Regions from separate parts of the Enterococcus camelliae genome, predicted to be linked through region 2. Evidence: a T-box and tRNA genes for the amino acid it is inferred to sense, from the RefSeq annotation. Region 2 holds a T-box; the other holds one or more tRNA genes.

Region 1 (9,553 bases), on a different contig from region 2:
CCATAACCAGTGTACCGATAATTGAAGAAATGATTGTTGCCAAAAAAACAGCTTGGAACGGCATTCCTGTAGCGGATAAAATACTCGGATTCACGAACAAAATATAGCTCATCGCAAAGAATGTTGTTAACCCGGCCATAACCTCCGTTGAAACAGTTGTGTTGTTTTCCTTTAATTTGAAAAACTTTTCCATCATGTTCACTCCTAATTCATCAATATAAAAACACAAACAAACACATAAAAAAAACAAAAAATATTCGTTTATATCCTTTACATTTAGTGATTATATCGAATCAAGTTTTCTTTTTCAAGGATTTGTTTGCAAAAAAATGAATAAGCCGGTCTTAATGTTCGTGTTTTACCTAGATCTACTATTTAATTTCATTTGTCATTTTTTTTAATTATGTTACACTTAACTGACGTCGATTTGACGAGAAAGGAGAACGAACATGACAAGAAAATTAATTGCTATTGATTTGGATGGCACCACCTTAAATGCTCAATCACTCATTACCAAACGAACTGAAACTGTTTTGAAAAAAGTTGTTTCCGCAGGCAATGTTGTGAGTATCGCCACAGGTAGGCCCTATCGGATGAGTTCTCAATTTTATCAACAATTAGCATTGACTTCTCCGATGGTTAATTTCAATGGTGCACTAGTTCATTTGCCAAATCAACAGTGGCCTTTTGAAAAAGAACATTCCATTAAAAGAGAAATAGCATTTTCGATTTTGGAAAAAAAACAAGAGCTAAAGCTTGATTTTGTGGCAGCTGAAAATAGACAATCATTTTACGTTGATCAAATTGAAGGGGTGGAGCCCCATTTCTTTGCAGCAGATAAAATTTTAACAACGAATCTTTTTAAAAATCTTTCAAGCAACCCTACTTCGCTGTTATTGAAAACCAAACATGAATATGCTTCGCAAACATCAGAAAAGTTGATGTCTGAATTTAAAGATGAGATTGACGTGCGTACATGGGGTGGCCCAAATGCTATTTTAGAAGTTGTTCCCAAAGGTGTTCAAAAAGCTATGGGTGTAGACATCATCGCACAGTCCCTAAAAATTCCTCAAAAAGATGTCATTGCATTCGGTGATGAACACAATGATGTAGAGTTAATTGACTATGCTGGCTGGGGTGTCGTGATGAAAAATGGCACAGATCAATTAAAGTCTTATGCAAATGATATTACGGAAAAAACAAACGACGAGGATGGTTTGGCCGATTATTTGGAAAAATATTTAGCATTATAAAAAACGTGAGCGATTCCCACTTTCATCGCTCACATTTTTTATTTGATTGAATTCAGTGTTGCTACTCGAAATACGTACGAACCTCTTCCTTATTTTATGAAATCGTTTGGTAAATATTATCTAATTCTCGTTGATTGCGGATCATGACAACTTTCTCACCGTACGTTTGTTTAATCGATTGGTAACTAGCTCGTTTATCTTTTGTTCTACCATAGTATAGAATCCACAGCAGAAATTCCCAATCTAGCTTTTCTGGGCAATTATCCGCCATATCTGGACGACTTCGTCCAAAGTATTGCTTTGTTCGTTTTAGAACACGCCACAGACAATTCCACCTCGAAAACAAAAGAAGATAAATTTTATCGGCTTTTTCCAATCGTTCTTCATAAAAAAATTTCCGATAATTTCCATCAATTACCCAGTTTTCTTGACTTATAAAAGATTTTACCAGTGTTTCTGATTCTACGTTATCTCTTTCGTGCCAGTTATCAACAAAGTTCACTTGATCCATATGCAAAAGTGGCAATTGCCTATCTAAGGCAATGGTTCTAGCCAATGTGGATTTTCCACTACCACTATACCCCATAACCAACACTTTCATTTTAATTTCACTCTACTTTCCTTGCTTGATTAGCAAAATATTTATACAAACTAGCGAATCTCCCAGTATAGTTTGGATCCCATGGTTTTTCTTTACCACAAAAATGCAGAAAAACAGTTTCGCCAATCACCCAATCAAGCGTCCACTTTCCTTTGCTTATTAATTCATAAGTTGTCTTCTTTCGCACATCGTAATTATATTTCTCATCTGGTAAAGAGACAATTCGATCGCCATACAACGCATTTAAAACATCTTGATCTGGCAATAACAAATTAAATGTATTTTCACTTATAAATTGATAAATATCAGCTCTTTTTACCTTTTTTCGAATCATGGGAAGGTTCATAAGTAGCACGCCTGAATTGAAATAGCCTTCAGATTCATAACTCTTTAACCGAACCTTATTGATAACATTGGTTAAGTTGGTCAGTTTAGCATGACTACATGCCCCATACAAATTATTGCCTAAATCAAATTCAAATACAGACTTCCAGTTGTTTAGACACAGGATATCTGCATCAAGGTACAAAATTGTTTGTAAGTCTTCAGGAAGATATTCATGTGCCAATAAACGATAGTAAATGGTATCCGGATAACGTTCGGAAACAGGCGCTTCTTTAAAATCATGGGGATTTACCAGAATGGGATGATAAAGAATACCTTGTTTTTGACAAAAAACTGATAGCTCAGTCATCTTGTGCAATGTTTTTTTCACCATCACATAGGCATGGATTGTTTCCCCTTCCTTACTTGCCGTCTTAATAGATAGTAAAGTCGTTTTTAATTGTTCAACATAAGAGTCGTCAATCGAAAATAAGAAGTTGTACTCACTCATTCCTTTGTCTCTCCTTTTTTACTTATTACTTTTATTATACATCAACCTTTTCCAATTTTTATGGTAAAAAAGATCCTCCGCATCATGCTACGGCAATCTGCTAAAATCTATTTTTAATCTTTGACAAAGCGGTCCTTTTTCATAAAAAGCGGTGAACAACTATAGATGTCGTCCACCGCAATCATTGCTATTAAGGAGAGTACGGGATTTGAACCCGTGCACCGGTATAAGCCGGCTCGCTGGATTTCGAGTCCAGTGCATTACCACTCTGCCAACTCTCCATGACCATTATTTTCTTCTTTTCAGATTTAAAAGTCAAGTGTTTTTTTATAAAGAGAAGCCATCAGAGAATTCCTTTATTTCCACTATACTAAATAAAGAAATCTCTGTTTTTTTATTTTTTAGGAACGCCCAAGAGTGCCACAAATTGTTCCAACAATTTCTTTTCTTGCTCAAGTGACGGATGAATAATACCGGATTTCTTTAAAAGTGCCATGCCTGTTGAGGCTATCCACATACGGTCGTGTAGATGACCAATAGCTTCTTCAGATAAATCACCATGTTCAGGCACTAGTATTTCATGGTTTTTCAAAAAATATGCCATCGATTGTTGGTACAGTTCAGTACCTGACCCACTATTTTCAAAAAATAGCGCTTTAAAAATTTGTGGGTTGGTTTGAGCGAAATCAATGTAACGAGTCCACTCAGCCAGAGTTGCTTTTTCATCTTTGTTTGTAGGTGGTACGTCTATGCCAATTTCATCGAGTAATTGCTCAATAAGTGTTCGTTTCAACTCATTCATACTTTTAAAGTGCATGTAGATGGGTTGGGTTGACCCTCCCATTTTTTTTGCAATATTACGTGCGGTGAAATGTTCAAAGCCACTTTCTGCTACCAATTTACGTGCTGCTTTTAGAATTTGCTCTTTTGTATAGACCTTATGACGCATAAACTCCCTCCTATCCGTAGACTACTTGCAACTATCTTACTCTTATTTTAAAAGATAGCCCAAAAAAAGCAAAGGTTATTTGTTTTTTTATCAAAGTTTCTTTAATCTAATCTTGTCGCGATTTCTTTGAAAGGGTAAACTGTAGTTGCATTATTTTAACAAATTGAGGAGAGGGTTTCATGACAGACTCACGTGATTTATTAATGGAAACATGTCTTCTTGCTGGACGAATCATGATGGAAAATGGTTCTGAGGTCTATCGAGTAGAAGATACCATGAATCGGATTGCAAAAAATGGTGGTGAACCCAAAAGTGTCAGCTATGTCACTGCCACAGGTATTTTTATGAGTTTTCGTAATCAACAATTGACGCAGATTGAAAGTGTGGGCGATCGTTTGATTAATCTTGAGAAAGTCGTGGCTGTTAATCGACTCTCGCGCGAATTTGCAGAGAATAAAATAACGCTTCAAACGTTGAATCACTCGTTAAAAGAAGCCAACCAACATACGCCGTCCTTTCCTTTGTATTTACAGATTATTTGTGCAGGCATCGTCAGCAGTACGCTAATGTATGCCTTTGGTGGTACTTGGATGGAATTTTTCCCGACTTTTTTGGTAGGTGCCTCGGGCTTTTTTGTTAGCATCTTTATAAAAAAACGTATAGAATTGCGCTTTTTTGATATGTTTTTTGCCTCATTTTTGATTGGCGTTATTGCTATTTTATTGGGTCATTTTTTTCAGTCAATGAACGCCGATCATATCATCATTGGAGGTGTTATGCCATTGGTTCCAGGAGTAGCTATCACCAACTCTTTTCGGGATATCCTCGCCGGGCATATTATCAGCGGTCAAGCTAGAGGTACTGAGGCAATTATCGTTGCTTCTGCCATTGCCGTTGGAATTGCAACGGCATTAACGCTTTTAGGAGGGCTTCTTTAATGAACTGGTTGATGCAATTATTACTTAGTTATTTGGGAACTATCGCCTTTGGTGTGCTAACAAACATCCCTAGAAAGGCCTTGCATGCTTGTGGTATAACAGGAATGATTAGTTGGCTAATCTTTCTTTTCCTTCGAGAACATTCCTTTGGGATTGGTTCTGCCAATTTTTTTGCGGCGTTTTTCATAGGATTGGCAAGTGTTTACTTCTCAAGAAGAAAAAAAATGCCCATGATTATCTTTATTGTTCCCAGTATTGTCCCATTAGTTCCTGGCGCACCAGCTTACCAAGCAGTCAGAGAATTTGTTTTGGGTAATTCAGGAGTGGGCGTTCAGAATATGTTGACGGTCATTCTAACAGCTGGCGCAATTGCAGCTGCATTCATGATGACAAGTTTGGTAGAACAATTGGTTTTAAAATGGCACTATGTTAAAAAAAATCGTTCGTAAGTCCCATTTATTTGTTAAGAGCAATTGGTATAATGGTGTTGAGAAATCATCGTGCTATCTTACAAAACCGTTCGTAACATTTCGATGATTTTACTAGTATTTTTCGGTTTTTCTGTTTATGATAGAGAAAATAAACAATAAAGGGGGACAGAAAGAATGAATGTAGCAATTTCACGACGGATTATAAACATCATTTCAGTAATAGGTATCGGTTTTTCCGTAGCTTTGGCTGTCTATTTTTACAATCTTGGTGTTTTTAAAGACATTAATTCATTAAGAGGATTAGTTGGCACGTCGACAGTTATTGGTCCAATCATCTTTATTCTTATCCAAATATTGCAGGTTGTTATTCCAATTATTCCAGGTGGTATTTCAACTGCCGCTGGTGTGTTAATATTTGGACCTTATGCTGGTTTTCTATACAATTACATTGGCATTTGCGTCGGTTCCTTGATTATTTTTCTGTTAGCACGGCGTTATGGCAAACCGTTCATATTAAGCATGATGAGTGAACACACTTATAACAAATATTCGAATTGGTTAACAAATGAAAAACGGTTTGAACGATTTTTCGCATTAGCCATTTTCTTACCAGTTGCACCAGATGATGCACTCTGTTTGATGGCAGGTCTTACGAAGATATCCTTTAAGCGATATGCCTTCATTATTTTCTTGGCCAAACCTTTCTCAATTTATCTTTACAGCCTTGCGCTTATTTATGGCGGAACATTTTTATCTAGTTTACTTGGTTAACTATAAACACTTAACATTCCTAAGTGGTGACTACCAGTTGTCAGAGCTTTTTTGACAAACCATTGCGTAGCCACCATTTAGATGTTTTTTTTTATTTTCTGGAGGGATGCTTACATGAAGACATTGAAAAAAGATTTTTTCTGGCCACTCACTTTTTTCAAAAACAGTCGAGCCTATTTCCGTGATGTGATACTTGCCCATTTGTTTATCCTAATTATTGCTATACCTGGGCTCACACTATTGACAAAATTTTTACTGGATCAAACCGATAGTACCTATTTTTCAATTTCAAATTTTCCACAAGCGATATATCACCAACCTATTCTCTTTCTGGCCTTTATTCTTTTGCTTCTTACTTTTTTAGCTATTTTATATTTGGAGTTTTCTTTTTTGCTGTATAGTATGTTTTTTATCCAAAAACAACAATCCGTATCTGTCAAAAAAATTTTTTCATTGGCGAAAAAGCAACTAAAATCGCTTAATGCGGCCGTTGTGTTCTTTTTTCTTTTTTACATTGTTTTACTATTCCCCTTTAGTTTTTTGCCGTATCGATCCGATTTGTTAGCCAAAGTCCAAATACCAGCTTTCATACTTGATTATATTTTTACAAATCGCTGGCTTTTCGTTGTTGGTTTTTGTCTGATATATCTTTTTTTCCTCTATCTTGGTTATCGATTGTTTTTTGTATTACCGGATCTTATTTTAAATCGCTCCACTGTCAAACATGCAGTTCGAACAAGTTTTGCTTTAACAAAAAAAACTTTTCTATTTATGTTAGGTAGTTTTGGCCTCTTATTTCTTATGATAAGTCTGATGAATACCCTTATTTTTTCAATTGTTTCGTTTAGTCAATTTTATTTTGATCGTGCTCTCCCATCTATTTCAATCTACTCTGCTGTTTTCTTTATGCTTTGTTTACAAATCATGCTAGTCGTTTCACTCGTACTCACAACTTTTAGCAGTTTTTATTATATGATCTTTATGATGGAAAAAGAGAAATGTTTGCCTGAAATTGATGAGAGTCTGCCCGCTTCCGTTTCTGCTACTCAACTCAAAATGAGCAAATACTTATTCCTTTTTTTAGGAATTCTCTTGAGTGGGGCAACATTGACTTACAATTTTAACTATTTACAAGCTTTTTCAATCAAAAATCCAATAACCATTTCGCATCGCGGCGTATCCGATAAGAACGGTATTCAAAATACGATTCCAAGTTTAGTCAAAACCTCAAAAGAATTTCATCCAGATTATGTTGAAATGGATGTTCAAGAAACCAGTGACCATCACTTTATCGTTTTTCACGACTTTAATTACAACCATCTGGCCAATAAAAGACTCGTTCCTGAGCGTAATACCCTGGAGACAGCTTTAAATTTAACTCTTAAAGAGAACGGGCAAACGGGGAAAATTCCAACTTTTGATGATTATTTAAAAGCAGCTCAAGCATTAAACCAAAAGCTACTGATTGAAATCAAAACACAGAAAAAGAACCCTGAAGCGATGGTTAAGAGATTTTTAGAACAGTACGGTAGCATTATTAAAAAGGAACATCATCAAGTTCAGTCGTTAAACTACGATGTGGTAGAACAAATGAAAACCTTGTCGCCAAGCATCAAGACAGGCTATATTACACCTTTTAATCTTGTAAGTCCGCCTACAACAAAGGGCGATTTTATCGTAATGGAAATGACTTCCTTGACTACTAAATATGTTTCTCTCGTTCAAAAAAAAGGGAAAGAAATCTATGTGTGGACACCAAATGATAAAAACACAATGGAAAGAATGATGCTTTATGGCGTTAATGGGATTATTACTGATCGGATGGATTATTTAAATCAAACCAAAAGAGACATTCACAATATTAGTTATGCAGATAAATTAGCGTTTTTTGTTCTTGGATTCGGTTAACCTTTTTAAAAATTTAATTAAGAAAGAAACGATATTTTTGAAAAATAAATGAAAAGGTGGTAGCTTAGAGATGGTGTTAGGGAATAACACCATCTCATCATATAAAAAAGAAGGAGGAATGACAAATGACTTTTACCAAAACAAATATGACTTATCGAATTGCGTTCGATTCTGTCAAAAATGCTTTCGTGGCCATTGATGCAACTGATGAACAACACTTTGCTTATGGCGTTACAATTGAAGATGCAATTAAGAACTTAAAATCCGACAAATAAGAGGAGTTCGATTGACAATGACTTGTGGACAGTCTGACGAAAACAAACAGTAGGGACCATTTTTAGACTAGAGCTAAAAATGGCCTTTTTTTTTGCACAAAAAAAGCACACTCAGTGAGTGTACTTTTTCGTGATTCTACAAGCGTGCATTCAATTCTTTTGATAATTCTTCATAGCCTGGTTTGCCTAGTAGGGCAAACATGTTCTTTTTATAAGCTTCCACTCCTGGTTGATCAAATGGATTCACGCCGTTCAAATAACCAGATACACCTACAGCAACTTCAAAGAAATACATTAAATACCCCAAAGTGTAGGCATCCATTGTTGGAATTTTCACCAATAGATTTGGTACTCCTCCATCTGTATGTGCAAGCAACACACCTTCAAATGCTTTTGTGTTAACAAAATCAACTTCTTTTCCTTGAAGATAACCTAATCCATCCAGATCAGCTTCTTGGGTAGGAATTGTCACTGATTTTCTTGCTTTTTCAACTTTTACGACTGTTTCAAAGATGTTCCGATTGCCTTCTTGAATAAATTGTCCTAAAGAATGCAAGTCAGTTGAAAAGTTTGCACTTGATGGATAGATTCCCTTTTGATCTTTTCCTTCCGATTCTCCGTATAACTGTTTCCACCATTCAGAAAAATATTGCATCCCTGGTTCATAGTTAATTAACAATTCAGTAACTTTTCCTTTACGATAAAGGATATTTCGTAGCGCCGCATATTGATAGGCTTCATTTTCTTCCAGTTTGTCGCTTGAATAAGCTTCACTTGCATCTGCAGCCCCCTGCATTAAGGCATCAATGTCTGCTCCACTAGCTGCGATAGGTAATAAACCAACAGCAGTTAAAACAGAAAAACGTCCACCAACATCATCAGGAATAACAAATGTTTCCCATTTTTCAGCATCTGCTTCCACTTTAACTGCTCCACGAGCTTTGTCTGTCGTAGCGTAAATTCGCTTATTGGCTTCTTCTTTTCCATATTTTTTAATTAATAATTCTTTGAATACACGGAATGCAATTGCAGGTTCCGTTGTCGTACCTGATTTGGAGATGACGTTGACAGAAAAATCACGGTCCCCAATTACTTCTATTAAGTCAGCAAGGTACGTAGAGGAAATAGAATTTCCTGCAAAAAAGACTTGTGGGCAGCTTCTTTCTGATTTTGGTAAAACATTGTAAAAAGAATGGTGTAGAAATTCTATAGCTGCTCGCGCGCCAAGGTAAGAGCCACCAATACCGATTACAACTAATACTTCTGAGTCATCTTGAATTTTTTTGGCAGCCTGTTTGATACGTGCAAATTCCTCTTTGTCATAATCCTTAGGTAAGTTCAACCATCCACGAAAATCACTGCCAGGACCTGTTCCTTCACGCAACATTTTATCTGCTGCTGAAATCATTCCTTGCATATACCCTAATTCATGTTCATTAATGAATGGGGCAACTTTTGAATAATCAAATGCGATATGGGCCATTTTTTCTCCTCCTATGAGATAAATTAACTACAAATTAACTTTACTTTTTTTTTGATAAAATGGCAAGCAAAGATTGATGCACCGCCTATCGCCTCAAACTAGACAAGTC
Region 2 (9,553 bases):
GTCAATTAGAACAATTGGTTGCGGCAACTAATGAGGCCGGTGGCAAGAAAAAAGTGCCACGAATGATTAAGGAAAAGCCCTATTATTTACGCGAAAGCGAAGATCGTTTGATGGATAAGTTTGGTACCAATGTCGAAATTCGTGAAAAAGAAGGAAAAGGGAAAATTGAGATTGAATACCTTTCGCAAAGTGATTTGACACGGATTTTGGATTTGTTAGAGATTCATTTTGATGAAGCATAGTAATGAATAAATGGAGGAGTAGAGCATGTACGATTTTGGAGACATTGTGATGATGAAAAAACCTCATGCTTGCCAAACAAATCGTTGGCAAATCATTCGTATGGGGGCAGATATTAAGATAAAATGTGAAAACTGCGGACATATTGTTATGATGCCTCGCCGCGAATTTGAAAAAAAATTAAAAAAAGTACTAGAAAAAGCAAAGAAAGAGTGAAGAAAACATGGCATTGACTGCTGGAATCGTTGGTCTACCAAATGTAGGTAAATCGACATTATTTAATGCAATTACCAAAGCGGGAGCTGAAGCAGCTAATTATCCGTTTGCGACAATTGACCCTAATGTAGGAATGGTTGAGGTACCAGATTGGCGACTACAACGTCTAACAGAGTTGATTCATCCGAAAAAAACTGTTCCAACAACATTTGAATTTACAGACATTGCGGGAATTGTTCGCGGTGCAAGTAAAGGAGAAGGATTGGGAAATCAATTTTTGAGTCATATTCGACAAGTGGATGCAATTTGCCATGTTGTTCGTTGTTTTGATGACGACAATATCACCCACGTAGAAGGACGGGTCAATCCATTAGAAGATATTGATACCATTAACTTAGAGTTGGTTTTAGCGGATTTAGATTCGATTACTAAACGGTACACCCGTGTGGCGAAGGTAGCAAAGACGAAAGATAAACAAGCTGTTGCCGAACTAGCAGTTCTTGATAAAATTAAACCAGTTTTGGAAGAAGGATTGTCTGCGCGATCAATCGAGTTTAATGAAGAAGAGCAAAAAATTGTGAAAGGCTTATTCTTATTAACAACCAAACCAGTTCTTTATGTAGCCAATGTTGCAGAAGAAGAGGTTGCAGATCTTGAGGGGAATCATTATGTGCAAGAAGTTCGCAATTTTGCAGCAAGCGAAAATGCAGAAGTAATCGTTGTGTGTGCGCGTGCAGAAGAAGAAATTGCTGAACTGGAAGAAGAGGATAAGGCTGAGTTTTTGGAAGCACTAGGAATTGAAGAGTCTGGCCTAGATAAACTCATTCGAGCAGCATATGATTTACTCGGATTGGCAACGTATTTTACAGCAGGGGAACAAGAAGTGAGAGCCTGGACTTTCCGCAAGGGCATCAAAGCTCCGCAAGCTGCTGGAATTATCCATTCTGATTTTGAACGTGGATTTATTCGAGCAGAGACGGTTTCATTCGAAGATTTGGATCACTACGGCAATATGCACGCTGCTAAAGAAGCTGGGCGTGTCCGTTTAGAAGGAAAAGAATATATTGTACAAGACGGCGATGTCATGTTGTTCCGATTTAATGTATAGATAAGAAAATAAGGGGGAAATAAGATGGAACCAGAAGTACTTCGTTCCTATGTCAGCGAAAATAGAGAGCTTGAAATGCAACTGACAAAACGCAATGAGCAGTACATCTTTGATTTGAAAAAGTCAATGAAAGCAGCAAATCTTTCGGAAGAAGAACAAACCAAAACCCTTCATGAAATGTTGCCAATCCTTGTGAAAGAACAAAAAGCGGGAAAAACGGCGCGTCAGTTGTTTGGGACCGTTTCTGAAAAAATGGATAGTCTTTTAGCAGAACCACCTGTTGAAGAGAATGCTTCGCCGTGGTGGATGTGGTTGGATAATACCTTACTCATTTTTGGTTTGTTTGGTGTAGTAACTGGGCTAATGAGTTTGTTAACAAAGAGTGCTAGTCAAACATTTGGGTTTATCACCTTGTTAGTAACATCGGCTGTAGGAGGATGGGTGTTTTATCTTTCGTACAAATATATTTACAAATATGAACAACCAGGCGCTGATCGTAGTCAACGTCCGAAAATGTGGAAAACGATTCTGGTTCTGATGGCAGCTTTCTTTGTTTGGTTTGCTCTGCTATCTGTTACCCAATTGTTACCAGCGCCATTGAACTTTGTTTTGCATCCAATCGTTACGATTGCGCTAGGTGCGTTTGCGTTAGTCGCTCGTTTCTATCTAAAGAAAAAATTTAATATTGCAAGCAGCATGGCAACACAACGACCAAAAAAATAAAATAAAAAAGGAAACTATTCAACTATTGTCTTAATTGCGATGGTTGGATAGTTTTTTGCAGAATCATGTGTGATTGAGAAGTTTAAATGATAAAATAAGTGAAGTTTCTTAGTAAATTATCGTTGAGGTCTCATTTCAAAAAGAAATTATTGACTTGTTTAGGCTTTTTTGCTATTTTCATTGATAAAAATAAAAAAGATTTGAAGGAGTGGTTACGAAAATGTCCAACTGGGAATCAAAATTCGCCAAAAAGGGATTTACGTTCGATGATGTGTTACTGATACCTGCTGAAAGTCATGTTTTGCCAAACGATGTGGATATGAGTGTCCAGCTTGCAAAAAATATTCAATTAAATATTCCAATTATCAGTGCCAGTATGGATACCGTAACAGACAGTAAGATGGCCATTGCAATGGCACGTCAAGGTGGGCTAGGCGTGATTCATAAAAATATGAGTATTGCTAGCCAGGCTGATGAAGTAAGAAAAGTAAAACGTTCAGAAAGTGGGGTCATTATTGATCCGTTTTTCTTAACGCCAGAACATACCATTGCTGATGCAGAAGAATTGATGAGTCGTTATCGCATCAGTGGCGTTCCTATTGTTGAAACCTTAGAAAATCGAAAACTAGTTGGAATTTTAACGAATCGTGATTTACGTTTTGTGACTGATTATGCCTTAACTATTTCAGAAGTGATGACAAAAGACAATTTGGTGACTGCACCAGTGGGAACTTCTTTAAAAGAAGCTGAAAAGACGTTGCAACAGCATAAAATTGAAAAGTTGCCTTTGATTGATAAAGAAGGTCGGTTGAGCGGCTTAATAACCATTAAAGACATCGAAAAGGTCATCGAATTTCCTAATGCTGCAAAAGATGAGCATGGTCGCTTATTGGTTGCCGCCGCTGTTGGAGTAACAAGTGATACGTTTGAACGTGCAGAGGCTTTATTAGAAGCTGGAGCGGATGCCATCATCATTGATACAGCACATGGTCATAGCGCAGGCGTATTACGAAAAGTATCAGAAATTCGTGCTAGATTTCCAGAAGCAACCTTGATTGCTGGGAATGTTGCGACAGCTGAGGGAACGAAAGCTTTGTATGATGCGGGTGTAGATGTAGTGAAAGTTGGGATTGGTCCCGGCTCAATTTGTACGACACGTGTAGTTGCAGGGGTTGGGGTTCCCCAACTAACGGCAATTTATGATTCCGCTTCGGTTGCACGTCAATATGGAAAAGCGATTATTGCGGACGGTGGAATTAAGTATTCCGGTGATATCGTCAAAGCGTTAGCTGCTGGCGGTCATGCGGTTATGCTAGGAAGTATGTTGGCTGGTACGGATGAATCTCCAGGTGAATTTGAGATTTACCAAGGACGTCGTTTCAAGACGTATCGTGGAATGGGTTCATTAGGAGCAATGGAAAAAGGTTCGAGTGATCGTTATTTCCAATCAGGTGTGAACGAAGCGAATAAGCTAGTTCCAGAGGGAATTGAAGGACGGGTTGCTTACAAAGGGAGTGTAGCGGATATCCTTTTCCAAATGATTGGTGGTTTGAAAGCTGGAATGGGCTACGTTGGAGCGAGCAACTTAAAAGCATTAAGAGAAGAAGCCCAATTTATTCAAATGAGTGGCAATGGATTGAAAGAATCTCATCCACATGACGTACAAATTACAAAAGAAGCACCAAACTATTCTGTTAATTCATAAGAAAGAAAACTGAACCGACCGTCCAAGTTAGAGTATCATTCTAACTTTGGACGGTCGGTTCATGTCTTCACTTCGAAACAGCCTAATTTTTTGGGGAAAGAGGCTACATAAGATTTCTGAGTTAGTCTTTTTTTCTGTTGGTCCCATAAATTATTGAAAAGATGTGTCAACAATTTATGAAATTGCGCGTTCATCTGTAGCGCTAAAATACTCATGGTAAGGCTTTTCTTGTGATTGGAGTAGTTGATCAATCGTCACTAATTTGTAGCCCTGCTGTGTCAACCAGTCGATGAGTTGTGGCAAGGCTTCGGCGGTACTTGGTTGGATATCATGCATCAGTATAATACCGTTATTAGTAATGGTTTGCTGAACCTGCGTGATGGTTTTTCCAGCATTTTTGGTTGCCCAATCTCGAGAATCGATATTCCATTGAATGATGGGTCTACCTGCCACTTCGGCGACAGTTGCATTTACTGCTCCATATGGCGGACGAATGAATTTTGGTAATTTGCCAGTTGCTAGATAAATAGCCTTATCCGTATCAGTGATTTCTTTTTGGATGGTTGCACGTGGATATTTAGGCAAATTGTAATGGTGATACGTATGGCTACCAATCTCATGTCCTCCTTCAGCGACACGTTTGACAAGATTTGGATAGCGTTCAGCATTGCTTCCTAACTGAAAGAAAGTGGCATGAACATTTTTCGCTTTCAAGGTATTTAAAATAGATGGTGTTGTTTCTGGATTCGGTCCATCATCGAAGGTTAAAGCAATTTGCTTTTGATTCTCTTCCGGTTTGGCTGCGAAGGTTTGTGCTAGTGTAGGATCCAGATAAGCTTGGTTAAGTGACGCTGCGAGACTTGCAGTATAAGGCAAGTGAATCGTTGTTTTATTCAACATCCCTTGTTTAGCAACGTCAACGGTTAATTCCTTTGGCCGGTAGTTTATCGGTGTTTGCCAAGTAAAAGCAGGAATTGCTAAGACATCATCCAGAATATCTTTGGGATTTTTTGCTTGATCAAGCAATGCTTGTTGAACCGCAAAATGAATCTGTGCTAAATTTTGTGGATTGTTTTGCAAAAGTAACTGACTCGTAATCGGTGCGCCGGTTTCAGTTTGAATATAGTTAGTAGGCAATTTTGTTTCTTGTTGTTTGACAAATGTTTTTTTTCGGATATTCCACTGATATTTGGTCATTCCTGCTTCTACCTTGCTAGCAGCAGGCGCACAGGATTGGAGATGAATAAAGGATACAAACAAATCATCATCTGCCATTTGCCATTTTTTTAAAATAGTTTGAAATTGCCCCTCTGTTGTTCCTTGAACAGTTGCTGGTATCTTTTTGTCTTGTAAGGTAATTTTGCCACTTTCTTTTGCACGGACAACTTTGACCTCACTATTTTGGGAAAAGTGCGCTTGTTGTTCTTTCTTGATTAGTTGAATTTCTGCCGCTTCTTTTTGTTTGGCAATGGTTTCCTGGTTGACTGTCGAGATAAAATAAAAACATACTGGCAAAATCACCCCTAATAAAAGGAAAAGTGAGCCTAAGAATGTCCATTTGCTAGTTAGAAAGGCAAGAAGTTTGTGGGAAGAGTGAGCATGCTTTTGACTACGAAAATTTTTTGTCATAATTTCCTCCAAAATGAAATATTCAAGAAATAATTGTAACATAATTGTAAAGCAATTACAAAATATTACCCAATAAAATGACTTCACATTGGATACCCTAAAGAATAGCATGTGTCTCTTGTAGGGAATCCAATGTGAAGTTCTTGATAACATTTCTTAAAAAGCCAATCATCGCCTAGTGAATCATACTGGATTAAGACCTTCCAGGCGAACTTTACCAAACTGATTTACGTTCTAAAGGCTGAATGGCAAGTAGTTCTTAGGCATCTTTTGTGATCTTGGTGATGCCACCCATGTAGTTCACCAAAACATCAGGTATGGTGACACTACCGTCTGCATTTTGATAATTTTCTAGTACAGCGGCAACTGTTCGTCCAACTGCTAAACCTGAACCATTCAAGGTATGGACATAACGAATTTTTCCATTGGCATCGCGGTAACGAATCATCGCGCGACGTGCTTGGAAATCTTCTGTATTTGAACATGAACTGATTTCACGGTACGTATTTTGAGCAGGAATCCAGACTTCTAAATCATAAGTTTTCGCTGCAGAAAAGCCCATATCACCCGTTGAAAGTGCGACAACGCGATAAGGTAGTTCAAGTTTTTGTAGAATTTCTTCGGCATTTTGGGTCATTTTTTCTAATTCTTCATAAGAATGATCGGCATCGCTGAACTTGACCATTTCTACTTTATTGAATTGGTGCAAGCGAATCAACCCACGAGTGTCACGACCCGCACTTCCAGCTTCCGAACGGAAAGAAGGGCTTAACGCAGTAAAATAGATGGGTAAATCTTTTTCATCCAAAATTTCTTGACTGTAATAATTTGTCAAAGGGACTTCCGCAGTTGGAATAAGTGTTAAATCAGTGTTTTCTAATTGGAAGACATCTTCTTTAAATTTCGGAAATTGTCCGGTGCCAAACATTGCCTGACTATTGACGATATAAGGAGTAATCATCTCTGTGTAGCCTTGTTCGTAAACATGTAAATCAAGCATAAAATTGTAAAGAGCTCGTTCTAAACGGGCACCTAACCCTTTATAATAAACAAAGCGACTACCTGAAACTTTTGCGCCACGTTCAAAATCCAGAATTCCTAAGTTTTCAGCTACTTCCCAATGAGGTTTTGGTTCAAAATCAAATTCACGAGTTTTATGCCACCGTCGTACTTCCACATTATCATTTTCATCTACACCGATTGGCACACTGTCATTCGGAATATTCGGTAATGTCACAGCAATCTCAGTTAATTTTTCATCGATGGTTGCTAGGGTGCCATCCAGTTCTTTGATTTTTTGACCTACTTGTTTCATTTCTTCAATTTTAGCTGTTGCATCTTCTTTTGCTCGTTTCAATTGTGCTATCTCGCCTGAGACATCATTTCTTTCTTTTTTTAGCTCTTCTGTTTCAACTAATAGACGACGGCGTTCTTCATCAAGCGCAACAAATTCATTTAGTTTCGCTTCAGGTACACCCCGAGTGGCTAGTTTCGCTTTTACTTGTTCAATATTTTGTCGAATCACTTTTATATCTAACATTTTTGTTCCTCCTCCAATAAATTTTCTAAAAAAAAGACTACTCCATTCCCAAAAAATGCTTGGGACGAAGTAGTTATTCGCGGTACCACCCAAGTTCAGCTCATCGCTGCACTTGAAATCTCGTAACCTGAGAAATAGGATCTCTTTTTCAAAAGATACATATAAAAGAACTGGATTCCAATCTTGCTTCATGCTAATTTCCACCATCCATTAGCTCTCTTGGAAAGAAACAACCTGTACTAGGTTCCATGTCTATTGCTATTAAATTTTCTTTAGCATAGCTGAAAAATTGGTATTCGTCAACTATTGCTATGTTTTGCAACCAAAGTATTTGCTTGTAGCGGTAGATGAATAATGAAAGCAGTCCATTCTGGATTTGATGTTGCATAAATATATCCACCGTGTAACGCTACGATACTTTGGGCGATAGCTAATCCAAGTCCGGTTCCGCCGGTTTCTTGTGATCGGGATTCTTCTACTCGATAAAAACGGTCAAACAAGAGATCTAACGAGCGTTTCGGAATCATTTTGCCATTGTTTTTAACCGTTACAACAACTTCCGTTCCAATTTTTTCGGCATCCATCATAATTGTAGTCGCATTTTTGCCATACTTAAAGGCATTTGTTAAAAGATTGCTAAATACACGTACTAGTTTTTCCGTGTCTCCATCCATCATGATTTGTTCTGGATTGGCCATTGTTTGAATAGTAATCCCCTTTTTATTCGCTTCTAGTTCAAAATCGGCAGCTAGTTGTTCAATTAATTGCACCATATCAAAAGAAATGACATGAAGAGGATTGCTAGGTTGTCTCACTTTTGTATATTCAAATAAATCATCTACCAGTGATTTCATTTGTTTTGCTTTTATATAAGCTGTATGAGTGTATTTCAATAATTCTTCTTCAGAATGGTATTGTCGATCTTCAATCAAGCCCAAGTAACCAATAATTGACGTAAGAGGGGTGCGAATATCATGGCTGACATTGGTAATTAATTCATCTTTAGATTTTTCAATTTTTCGCTCATCTTCAATTGCAGCCACGGTACTGTCAACTAAGCCGTTAACACTTGTCACGACACGATTTAAATCACCACTTAATTCAAAAGGGATGCGATGATCGTAGTTTCCCTCTGCAATATAATGTAATTCACTAATAATGTGGCGAAGTTGCATTTGACGATAACGGCGAATTAAACGCCAGTACAAAACGATACCATCTAATAATAAAAAAAGGGGAAACAGAATGTAACGACCATTTAAAAAAATATCTGTTTTGAAATTCTCAGCAAAAATATAACGCGCTTGAAAAACAGCATCTTGTAAAGAAGGAGCGCTATTCACTAAATTTGAAAGAATTACTACAATGGCTACGTTTAGCAGTAGAAGCAAAACAATCGTTACAATCGCCTCTGCAAACAATTCACTAATTTCTTTAGAAGTTAATACAACACGTTTTCGAGAATCATTTCGTATCAATTTTGTAACCTACACCCCAAACTGTCTGAATAATTTTTTCTCCGCCTGTCGCTTCTTCAATTTTATCCCTGAGATGACTTACGTGAACCATCACAGTTTTGGCAGAAACGACACTTTCTTGCTTCCAAACCCGTTCGAATATTTCATCGGCACTGAATACACGATTAGGGTGGGAAGCAAGTAAATAAAGAATACCAAATTCGAGAGCAGTTAATTGGATGTCCTTTCCATCTAGCGTTTTCACTTCATGGGAGTCTCGGTTAATAATTAGGGAACTGACTTCAAGTACGTCCGGCTGATTTGCAGCCACTTGCATTGTGCTTCGGCGCAATAAAGATTTTACTCGAGCCATCACTTCGAGAGGATTGAACGGTTTTGTTACATAGTCGTCAGCACCAGCAACCAAGCCTTTAATTTTATCCATGTCTGTTGTTTTAGCGGTGAGCATAATGATAGGAATCTGCGACTCTTTTCTCAAAGTTTTTACTACTTGCATACCATCTACCTCTGGCATCATAATATCCAAGATTAATAATTCGATATCATTCATCGTGCGAACTTTTGACAGAGCCTCACGACCATTGTAAGCCTTGATTGGTTCGTAGCCTTCATTTTTTAAATAAATACTCAACAATTCAACAATTTCCTTATCATCATCAGCAACTAAAATTTTCATATAGAAAATCCTCCTATCTAATAGTACAAATCATTCACCTACAGTGTATCATCAAATAAAAGAATAGAAAAATTTCAATAAAAAATTTAAGAGATATTAAAAAAAGGAGAAGTTTAAATGAATATTCCGAACAACAGAAGCTTATATTAAGAAAATCGAGAGTAATTAATAGAAAAAACGAATGAAAAAAAGAATTAAAGAAGAAATGTAAAGTATTTACAAACGTTGGTACAATAGG

The links. The T-box of region 2 lies ahead of serS (serine--tRNA ligase). A T-box ahead of a tRNA ligase gene usually reads a tRNA of that ligase, here a tRNA-Ser.
Region 1: it has a tRNA-Ser gene. The T-box ahead of serS (serine--tRNA ligase) is inferred to sense a tRNA for this amino acid. The anticodon was not compared.

What each region holds. Positions count from the first base shown of each region.
Region 1 covers NZ_JBHUMO010000005.1:15,209-24,761, forward strand. The annotation lists gene ACFSR0_RS01065 (NCS2 family permease) at 1-193, opposite strand, end outside; gene ACFSR0_RS01070 (Cof-type HAD-IIB family hydrolase) at 450-1,253, shown strand; gene ACFSR0_RS01075 (DNA topology modulation protein FlaR) at 1,348-1,854, opposite strand; gene ACFSR0_RS01080 (glycosyltransferase family 8 protein) at 1,862-2,689, opposite strand; tRNA gene ACFSR0_RS01085 (tRNA-Ser) at 2,883-2,970, opposite strand; gene ACFSR0_RS01090 (TetR/AcrR family transcriptional regulator) at 3,084-3,638, opposite strand; gene ACFSR0_RS01095 (threonine/serine exporter family protein) at 3,818-4,576, shown strand; gene ACFSR0_RS01100 (threonine/serine exporter family protein) at 4,576-5,025, shown strand; gene ACFSR0_RS01105 (TVP38/TMEM64 family protein) at 5,182-5,778, shown strand; gene ACFSR0_RS01110 (glycerophosphoryl diester phosphodiesterase membrane domain-containing protein) at 5,893-7,686, shown strand; gene ACFSR0_RS01115 (hypothetical protein) at 7,812-7,961, shown strand; gene ACFSR0_RS01120 (glucose-6-phosphate isomerase) at 8,098-9,444, opposite strand; gene gdhA (NADP-specific glutamate dehydrogenase) at 9,543-9,553, opposite strand, start outside.
Region 2 covers NZ_JBHUMO010000072.1:131,476-141,028, forward strand. The annotation lists gene ACFSR0_RS11840 (ParB/RepB/Spo0J family partition protein) at 1-242, shown strand, start outside; gene ACFSR0_RS11845 (DUF951 domain-containing protein) at 268-456, shown strand; gene ychF (redox-regulated ATPase YchF) at 464-1,564, shown strand; gene ACFSR0_RS11855 (DUF1129 domain-containing protein) at 1,589-2,287, shown strand; gene guaB (IMP dehydrogenase) at 2,508-3,992, shown strand; gene ACFSR0_RS11865 (polysaccharide deacetylase family protein) at 4,167-5,621, opposite strand; gene serS (serine--tRNA ligase) at 5,881-7,161, opposite strand; T-box leader at 7,219-7,423, opposite strand; gene ACFSR0_RS11875 (sensor histidine kinase) at 7,461-8,636, opposite strand; gene ACFSR0_RS11880 (response regulator) at 8,626-9,315, opposite strand.